DNA from 4 places in the Pseudonocardia sp. TMWB2A genome. Region 3 is predicted to be linked to each of the others. Evidence: riboswitches for the same ligand, from Rfam matches in the RefSeq annotation. Region 3 holds a riboswitch; each other region holds the start of a gene.
What was found. Region 3 has a riboswitch for cobalamin ahead of metE (5-methyltetrahydropteroyltriglutamate--homocysteine S-methyltransferase). Riboswitches for the same ligand answer to the same signal wherever they lie in the genome.

Region 1 (2,195 bases), on a different contig from region 3:
GCATCTGCGGTTTTGAGCCGGTTGGTTTCGCGCTCCAGTCCGAACAATAAGCGGTGCCCGCTCGCAACCGTCCAATCGCCTTTATAAGCGATGGTCTCGGTCTGTCCGCGCGCCTTGAAGCTTGCATCGCGCGTCTGTTCATTATCGAAATTGTCGCGGTTATAATCGGCAATGCTATATCCTATGCGGCTGACAAATTCGTCGTTGAGCAGCGAAATTTTAAGGCCGCCATAGCCATTGGCTTGCTGCGACGTCGAATAGGCCGGGAGATCGGCAATGCCGTTAACGGTGAAATCATAACCGTCGAGATCAACACGGTTATGCGCGTAAAAACCGCGCAATTCGACCGTTACTGGCGCGGCAAAGCTGATGTCCATGCGGCCATGCGCAAGATATTGGCGCATCCCGTCGGCTTCGGTGCCATTTGCCGCCGCGCTGATACCGTCCGTGTCATAATAGCCACCGCCAAAAGCGAAAGCGACGGGGCCGCGTTGGTCGGCAACACCGATGCTCGCACGCTTGCTGTCATGGCTGCCATATTCGGCCAAAGCCTGGACATTGAGGCCATGATCGTCGGGCGCGAGCGTCTGAATCGAAACCACGCCGCCAAGCGCCTGATTGCCCCAGGTCGTGCTGTTCGCACCGCGCAGCACTTCGAGCTGCTGGATATTGGTCGACAACAACGTCCCAAAGTCAAAGCCGCCGCCGGGCGAGGAAGGATCATTGACCGCGATGCCGTCGATGAGGACGCGGGTTTGTTCGGCTTCTGCGCCGCGGATACGCACGCCCGCAAAACCGCCAACCGGCCCGTTGCGCGAGATGGAAACACCCGGAAGGCGCGCGATCTGGTCGATGACGGTCGCGGTGCCTTGGCGCTCGATCTGGTCTTCGGTGAGGACGCCAATCGCGACATTGGCGTCGCTTTGCGGCTGTTCGATGCCCAGCGCAGTAACGATAATGGCCTCATCATCGCTATCATCGCGCACATCTTGCGCAAAGGACGGCGTAGACGACAGCGCAGCCGCGCTGGCAAGAAGAAGGTAGCGTTTCACAAAATCCCTTTCATAACAACATTATATATGCCGTTATTCAGGAACAATCCCGATCCGAAGGCACACCCCGTCCTCCAGATCCAAACGGCGATACGGGGCAGGTTTCCTGACTCGCCGGGTCAATGCGCTGTCGCTACCTTCCCAAAGCTAATGCCTTAGTGGTTTTGCTGCGGCAGTGCTCGCCGGTCACAGTTGCGGGGGCAGCGCAGGATTTCAACCTGATTCCCTCAATGTCCTTTTTCAAGGAACCGCCATATCTGCGGCGAGCCTCTAGACCGCAGAAAAACGGATTGCAAGGGCGAGAAGGGGGAAAATTGCCGCTGTGTCATTCGGGTGTCATGCGTGCCTGATAATCATTATATTTAACATAATATATATTATCGCACTTATGCGAATGGGCAAGAAGGGCTATATGACGGATATGTCTGTGGATTGTTGTCCACCCTTTCCGGTAGCAAATCGTGAATATCAAATGATCTTTGTATGCGCACAGCGATGATTTCCCAAAGACACTTATATTTGCATAGATTTATACGCACCAGCGCACCAAGCTGAATGTCATCGCTTTGAATTACAGCCGCGTCGCTCTAAGAGCCATCCATGACCGATTTACCTGCCGAACCGTTGAACCGGCTTCTTGCCATCATGCAGCGCCTGCGCGATCCGGACACGGGTTGCCCTTGGGATGTGCAGCAAAATTTTGCAACGATAGCGCCTTATACAATCGAGGAGGCTTATGAAGTGGCTGATGCTATCGAACGCGACGATATGGCCGACCTTAAGGATGAGCTTGGCGATTTGCTGTTGCAGGTGGTGTTCCACGCGCAAATGGCGCGCGAGGCCGGACTATTCGATTTTGACGCGGTGGCGCGCGGAATAAGTGATAAAATGGTTCGCCGTCACCCACATGTTTTTGGTGAAGGTAGCAATAGCATAGACTGGGAAGCTATCAAGGCCGCTGAACGTCGCGACAAGAGTGAAGATCCGAGCGCGCTTGCCGGTGTGGCCAAGAGCCTGCCCGCTCTGATGGTCGCCGAAAAGCTGCAGAAACGCGCAGCGCGGGTCGGGTTTGACTGGCCCGATGCCCAAGGTCCGCGCGACAAGATTATCGAGGAAATGGCCGAGCTTGATGCCGCGCCTGAT
Region 2 (2,195 bases), 2.7 Mb from region 3:
TGGCCGAGGGCGCCGTCGGCGAGGGCGGGGTGCGGCTGCTGGGGGTGTCGGTGTCCGGCTTCGGCGACGAGCCGCCACTGGCGCTGTTCGACGCGGTGCCCTCGGAGAGCGGGTGGACGACGGCCCCGGCCCCCGACTCCGCGCCCGCGGCCGCCGGCCCGGCCGCGGCGGCGGGGGTGACCGTGCTCGACGCTCCCCCGGAGAGCGACGCAGCCACCGGGACCGGCGCGACCGTGGAGCCCGGCGACGTGCCCGGCCCGCTCCGCCCGGACCGGCCCGACCGCGAACCCGACCCGGACCGGCCCTGGCGCGCCGGCGACGACGTCGCCCACCCCGAGCACGGCCACGGCTGGGTCCAGGGCGCCGGGCACGGGCGGGTCACCGTGCGGTTCGAGACCGCGCTCACCGGCCCCGGACGCACCCGCACGCTCGACGCCGCCGACCCGGACCTCACCCGGGCCGACCCGCTGGGCAGCTGGCGGGCCTGAGCCCGGGCCCCGTGCGGGCTCAGCCGATCAGCGGGCTGCGGTGCGGCGGTGCGACGCGGCTGCCCTCGGCGACCCGGGCGCGCAGCGCGGGGGCGGTGCGGGCCAGCCCGTCGAGGACGGCGCCGAGCGCGGCGTCGCCCGCGGGGTCGCCCCCGACCAGCAGCACCGCGGCTCCGGCGGGCCCGGCGGCGGCCCAGGCCCCGATCCGGGCGACGGCGTCGCGCGGTGTGACCGGCTCGACCCGCCACGCCTCGGCGTAGAACAGGGCGGTCGACTCGGCCTGCGGGAAGGCGAAGACCGTCTCGGCCTCGGCCAGCAGGTCGTGCGCACCCGGGCGGGGCGCGTCGTCGCCGGACGGGTCGGTACCGAGCACCACCAGGTCGTGGCTCATCGCATGTCCTCCTCGAGGGTCCGCGCCCTCACCAGTGGGAATCCGCGACGACGGGCAGTTTCCTGGCTCCCGGATCGGCACGCCCTCCCCGGCCTTCCCACCCTCGCGGGCGGTGGCGCCGGTGTGGGGAGGGCACTCCCCGGTGACAGTGGCGGGACCGCGCCGGACTCGCACCGGCTTCCTGTTCCGTCGTCGGCCGGGAGCCCATCACGCGACCGGGTTAGCGGTCAACAGTCCCCCGCCCGGCCACTCCCCGCAGATGGTCGAGCAGGTCGTGCTCGGTCAGCGTCCCGAGCAGCGGCCCGTCCGGCCCCTCCCGCACGGGCAGCGCGGCGCCCCGGTGTGCCGCGAGCACCCCGAGGACGTCGTGCACGGAGCCGCCCGGGTCCAGGGCGGGCAGCTCCGGGTCGGGCGTCGTGCCGTCGGCGGGGCGCATGACCTGGGCGACGACGACCCGGCGCAGCGCCTCGTCGGTCGGGGTGTCGGCGGCGAGGTCGATCCCGCGTCGCAGCAGCTTGAGCGTGTAGATGTTGTCCCGCGACACCAGGTTGGACAGGCCGGTGGCCAGGACGACGGCGGCCATCAGCGGCAGGATCAGGGCGTAGTCGCCGGTGAGCTCGAACACGATGAGCACCGCGGTGATCGGGGCGTGGGCGGCCCCCGCGAACACCGCCGCCATGCCGACCAGGCCGAACGCGCCGGGGTGCAGGTCGAGCGCCGGGAACAGGGCCGCGGCGACGTAGCCGAAGGCGGTCCCGGCGGTGCCGCCGACGAACAGCGACGGCGCGAAGACGCCGCCGGACCCGCCTATGCCGATGGTGAGGCTGGAGGCGAGGATCTTCCCGACGACGAGCAGGAGCAGGAACCCGACGACGTACCGGCCGCCGATCGCGGCCTCCAGCACCGGGTAGCCCACGCCGTACATCTGGGGCAGCGCCAGCAGCAGCGCGCCGAGCAGCAGCCCGCCGACGGCCGGGCGCAGCCACTCCGGGCCGCGCCAGACGGCGTCGCAGGCGTCCTCGACGGCGTAGAGGATGCGGGCGAAGGCCCAGCCCAGCAGCCCCGCGAGCAGCCCCAGCAGCGCGTAGAGCGGCAGCTGGGCGGGGCTGCCCAGGTCGAAGTGCGGCAGGGTCAGGATCGCGCGGTCCCCGGCGATCACCTCGGCGACGACGTTCGCGACCACCGAGCTGATCACCAGCACGCCGAAGGCCTCGGCGCTGAACGACCGCAGGATCAGCTCCAGGCCGAACACCACCCCGGAGATCGGGGCGTCGAACGTCGCGGAGATGCCGCCCGCGGCGCCGCAGGCGACCATC
Region 3 (2,195 bases):
TCGAGCCGGGACCGCACCCGCTCGTCGCGGCGCGCGGTGGCGGCGACCCGCTCCCGGGTGGCCCGTGCGGCGTCGAGCTCCGCCGCGACCGCGTCGGGTCCCTCGTGCAGGGCGCGTCCGAGCAGCACGACCTCGGTGACCTTCTGCCGGGCGAACGCCAGCATGTCGACGACGTCGCCGGGCAGGGCCGTCTCGGCGGCCAGGTCGTAGGGGACGTGCAGAAGCGAGCACGACGTCGAGACCTCGACCCGCCCCGCGGCGCCGACCAGCCGCTGCGCCGTCGCCAGCGCCCGGTCCAGGTCGGTGCGCCACACGTTGCGCCCGTCGACGACGCCGGCCAGCACCACCTTCCGGTCCAGCCCCGGGACCACCGGGCCTCCGGAGTCGAGGGCGTCGAGGTCGGCGGCCCCCGCGACGAGGTCGAGCGCCAGCCCCTCGACGGCCGTGGCGGCGAGCGCGGGCAGGGCGGGTCCCAGCTCCCCGAAGTACGACGCGACGAGGATCTTGGGCCGCCGGGTCGCCGAGGCGAGCCGGTCGTAGGCCCGGCGCAGCGCCGCGACCTCCTCGGGCGTCCGGTCGGCGGCGAAGGCGGGCTCGTCGAGCTGCACCCACTCCGCACCCGCCTCGGCGAGCTCGGCGAGCAGGTCGCGGTAGACCTCGACGAGCGGCCCGAGCAGGTCCAGCGGGCGGAAGCCCTCCGGTGCGCCGTCGGCCGGCTTGGACAGCAGCAGGAAGGTCACCGGCCCGACCAGCACCGGGCGGGTGGTGATCCCGCTGCGCAGGGCCTCGCGGAACTCGTCGAGGGCCTTGCGGCTGCCCGGCGCGAGCCGGGTGTCCGGGCCGACCTCGGGGACCAGGTAGTGGTAGTTCGTGTCGAACCACTTGGTCATCTCGCAGGCCGGGGCGCCGGTGCGGCCGCGGGCCATCGCGAACAGCCGCTCCAGCGGGTCGGTGACGCCGGCGAAGCGCTCCGGCACCGCCCCGACCGCCAGCGCGGTGTCCAGGACGTGGTCGTAGAACGAGAACGTGTTGCCCGGCACCGAGCCGAGCCCGGCGTCACGCAGCCCGGTCCAGGTGTCGCGGCGCAGCCCGGCGGCGACGTCGTGCAGTGCGGACGCGTCGGTCCGCCCGGCCCAGTACGACTCGGTCGCCCGCTTGAGCTCCCGGTCCGGTCCGATCCTGGGGTACCCCAGGACGGTGCTGCCGATGGTGCTGCTGGAAGGAATGCTCACGGCCCTCTCTCCTCGCGAGTGCGGTGGAGGACCCGTCGCCGGCACGGGGCGCCTGCGACCGCCGGGCACGGCGGTGCCCGGTCGTCCGCCCGGCCCTCCCGCGAGGCCACGGATCCGCGCACGCCGGACGGCGCACGCACCGGCGGCAGGTCTTCGGACTCACGGGCACACTGCTCAGACCTACTGGCCGTCGCTTCCCGGGATGGCTCCCAGTGCTGTTGACGGCGGTCGTTCCCGTTCACCGCTGCGGGGCAGTCCCGGATTCCCACCGGGTTCCCTCTTGCCTCGTGACGTCCCGTTCCCGGGCCGGCACGAACCGTCGGCGACCCGACACTACCCCGGGCCCGACGGCCGAACTGTTGCCGAACGATCCTTGTTGCCATAGTTTGGCATTACTTTCACACCCTCCCCGTCACCCGGGTCGAGGGCGACCTCACCCTGCGCCCCTCCGTTCGGAGGGGGAACCTGCCCGGTCTCCCGAGGGGTAATGGCGATCACCCCTGTGCCCGCGGCCACAGGGGTCATAGCGTGCGGTCTCGACCCATCCACCTGCCTCAGAAAGGGCTGACATGCAGGTAGACGAGCTGCTCAAGCCGTTCCCCATCAAGGAGTTCCACCCGTTCCCCCGTGCGCTCATGGGTCCGGGGTCGCACGAGCTCATCGGCCCGGAGGCCCTGAAGCTGGGCTTCAAGAAGACCCTGGTCATGACGTCGGGCCTGCGCGGCACCGACATCGTCAACAAGATCGTCGAGTCGATGAAGTACCACGGCCTCGAGGTCGTGCTGTACGACAAGGTCGAGTCGAACCCCAAGGACTACAACGTCATGGACGCTGTGGGCCTCTACCAGCAGAACAACTGCGACTCCTTCGTCTCCATCGGCGGCGGCTCCTCGCACGACGCCTGCAAGGGCGCGCGCATCTCGGTCGCGCACGACGGCCGCAACGTCAACGAGTTCGAGGGCT
Region 4 (2,195 bases), on a different contig from region 3:
TCCGCGCGCAACAAGGCTTTTTCGTGGTCGAACGCACCTGTCCGGTGTGCGGCGGCATGGGCGAAACCATTGCCGACCCCTGCCGCGACTGTCATGGCGAAGGCCGTGTCGGCAAGCGCAAGACGTTGAGCGTCACTATTCCGGCGGGCGTCGATGAAGGCAACCGCATCCGCTTGTCGGGCGAAGGCGAAGCGGGCGCGCGCGGAGCGCCGGCGGGCGATCTTTATATTTTCCTCCATGTGAAACGCCACGCGATTTTCGAGCGCGAAGGCACGACCCTGTTCGCGCGCGCGCCGATCAGTTTCACAACCGCCAGCCTTGGCGGCACGATTGCCGTGCCGGGCCTCGATGGTGTCACCCATGACATTAAAATCCCGGCGGGCATCCAGTCCGGCAAGCAAATCCGCCAGCGCGGGGCGGGGATGCCGGTGCTCAACGGACGCGGGCATGGCGACATGGTCGTCCAGATCGACGTCGAAACCCCGACCAAATTAAACGCCAAACAGCGCGAGTTGCTGGAACAATTCCGCGAAACCGAAACCGGCGAAGAATGTCCGCAGTCGAGCGGCTTTTTCAGCAAGATCAAGGATATGCTGGCGGGGTAAGCAGGGGTAGCCGAGGACGGTTAGCGGTTTGCGGTTAGCGTTATCCGTTATTCGTTCGCGCGGTGGCCGTTAGCAGTATATCTATCAGTGAGTCGTTGGCGCAAACAAGCCCGCCCCTTTGCAGTATATGACCCCGCCTTTCCCCACGCCGTGCCCCCGCGCAGGCGGGGTCCAGTGCCGTCTGCCATAATCTTCGATTGTGTATCCCTATAATAGCGACGCGCCCTACCACTCTGGACCCCCGCCTGCGCGGGGGCACGGGAGAGGAAAAATCGCTACTGGTCCTTGCTTCCAGTTACTCGCTCTCTCCCCCAAAAAACCATCATATAAAGTTTTCTTTATATCCACTCTTGACCCCGCGGGTCTTTTGGACAATCTTAAAGGCGTCATAGGTTCTCCGGTCGGGCGTACGCCTGCGCCGGAGCTAAGACGGGAAGCCGGTGCAAGACCGGCGCTGCCCCCGCAACTGTAAACAGCGAGCGGCAATCCAAGCAAAGTCACTGGACGGCTCACGCCATCCGGGAAGACGGATTGTCCGCAATGACCTGTGAGCCAGGAGACCTGCCTTTGGCATCATAACGTCCACCGGCGGGGTGCCCGGTCTGGTCGCGCGCATAAGGCGTTGCCGGTCATGGCCGCGCGTCTTGTGCCTGTGTCTGGTCCGGTCATGTCCGCCCCTCTTCGGGGTTGAAGAATATGACTGTCACTATTGCTACATTGGGTTTCCCGCGTATCGGCCCACGCCGCGAGTTGAAATATGCGCTCGAAAATTATTGGGCGGGTAAAACGCCACAAGCCGACTTGCTCGAAGCGGCCGCCGGTTTGCGCACCGCCGCTTGGGCGCGGCAAAATGCGTTGGGCGTGGATTGGCTCCCGTCGGGCGATTTTTCGCTTTATGACCATGTGCTCGATACCAGCCTGATGCTCGGCGCGGTGCCGCAACGCTATGGCGCGGAAGAAGGCGCGGCGGGGCTTGGCACCTATTTCGCAATGGCGCGCGGCACGACCGGCGATGCGGGCGGGTGCGCGCACCACAGCAGCCTTACCGCCTGCGAGATGACCAAATGGTATGACACCAACTATCATTATATGGTGCCCGAACTGGTCGCGGGGCAAAAGCTTACGCTCAACAATATGAAGGTCGTCGAAGATTATCGCGAGGCCAAGGCGCAAGGGTTTGAAACCCGTCCGGTGCTGCTTGGTCCGGTGACATGGCTGAGCCTCGCCAAAGGGCGCGGCGTCGATCCGTTCGACTTTCTCGACGAGGTACTGGGGCTTTACGGCGTTATCCTGTCGCACCTTGAGCAAGCGGGCGCGCAATGGGTGCAGATAGACGAGCCTGTGCTGGTCACCGACTTGACCGAGCAGCAACGCCGCGCGCTCACCCGCGCTTATGCCAAATTGCCGCGCAAAGGGTTGAAGCTGATGCTCACCACCTATTTTTGCGGGCTGGACAGTAATTTGGGCTTTGCCGCTGCACTGCCGGTGGCGGGGTTGCATGTCGATCTGGTGCGCGCGCCGGAGCAGCTTGATGCGCTGCTTAAAGCCGCGCCTAAAAATCTGTGCCTGTCGCTCGGCGTGATTGACGGG

Region 1: linked by a shared signal. The riboswitch ahead of DMP17_RS03615 (TonB-dependent receptor plug domain-containing protein) and the one ahead of metE (5-methyltetrahydropteroyltriglutamate--homocysteine S-methyltransferase) in region 3 are both predicted to bind cobalamin.
Region 2: linked by a shared signal. The riboswitch ahead of DMP17_RS36485 (hypothetical protein) and the one ahead of metE (5-methyltetrahydropteroyltriglutamate--homocysteine S-methyltransferase) in region 3 are both predicted to bind cobalamin.
Region 4: linked by a shared signal. The riboswitch ahead of metE (5-methyltetrahydropteroyltriglutamate--homocysteine S-methyltransferase) and the one ahead of metE (5-methyltetrahydropteroyltriglutamate--homocysteine S-methyltransferase) in region 3 are both predicted to bind cobalamin.

What each region holds. Positions count from the first base shown of each region.
Region 1 covers NZ_QKQY01000001.1:791,704-793,898, forward strand. Annotated here, with positions in the region: gene DMP17_RS03615 (TonB-dependent receptor plug domain-containing protein) at 1-1,052, opposite strand, end outside; cobalamin riboswitch at 1,132-1,321, opposite strand; gene mazG (nucleoside triphosphate pyrophosphohydrolase) at 1,653-2,195, shown strand, end outside.
Region 2 covers NZ_QKQY01000002.1:4,682,473-4,684,667, forward strand. Annotated here, with positions in the region: gene DMP17_RS36480 (DNA polymerase IV) at 1-488, shown strand, start outside; gene DMP17_RS36485 (hypothetical protein) at 508-879, opposite strand; cobalamin riboswitch at 915-1,102, opposite strand; gene DMP17_RS36490 (chloride channel protein) at 1,100-2,195, opposite strand, start outside.
Region 3 covers NZ_QKQY01000002.1:1,939,613-1,941,807, forward strand. Annotated here, with positions in the region: gene metE (5-methyltetrahydropteroyltriglutamate--homocysteine S-methyltransferase) at 1-1,232, opposite strand, end outside; cobalamin riboswitch at 1,360-1,568, opposite strand; gene mdo (NDMA-dependent methanol dehydrogenase) at 1,802-2,195, shown strand, end outside.
Region 4 covers NZ_QKQY01000001.1:1,576,977-1,579,171, reverse strand. Annotated here, with positions in the region: gene dnaJ (molecular chaperone DnaJ) at 1-605, shown strand, start outside; cobalamin riboswitch at 979-1,188, shown strand; gene metE (5-methyltetrahydropteroyltriglutamate--homocysteine S-methyltransferase) at 1,302-2,195, shown strand, end outside.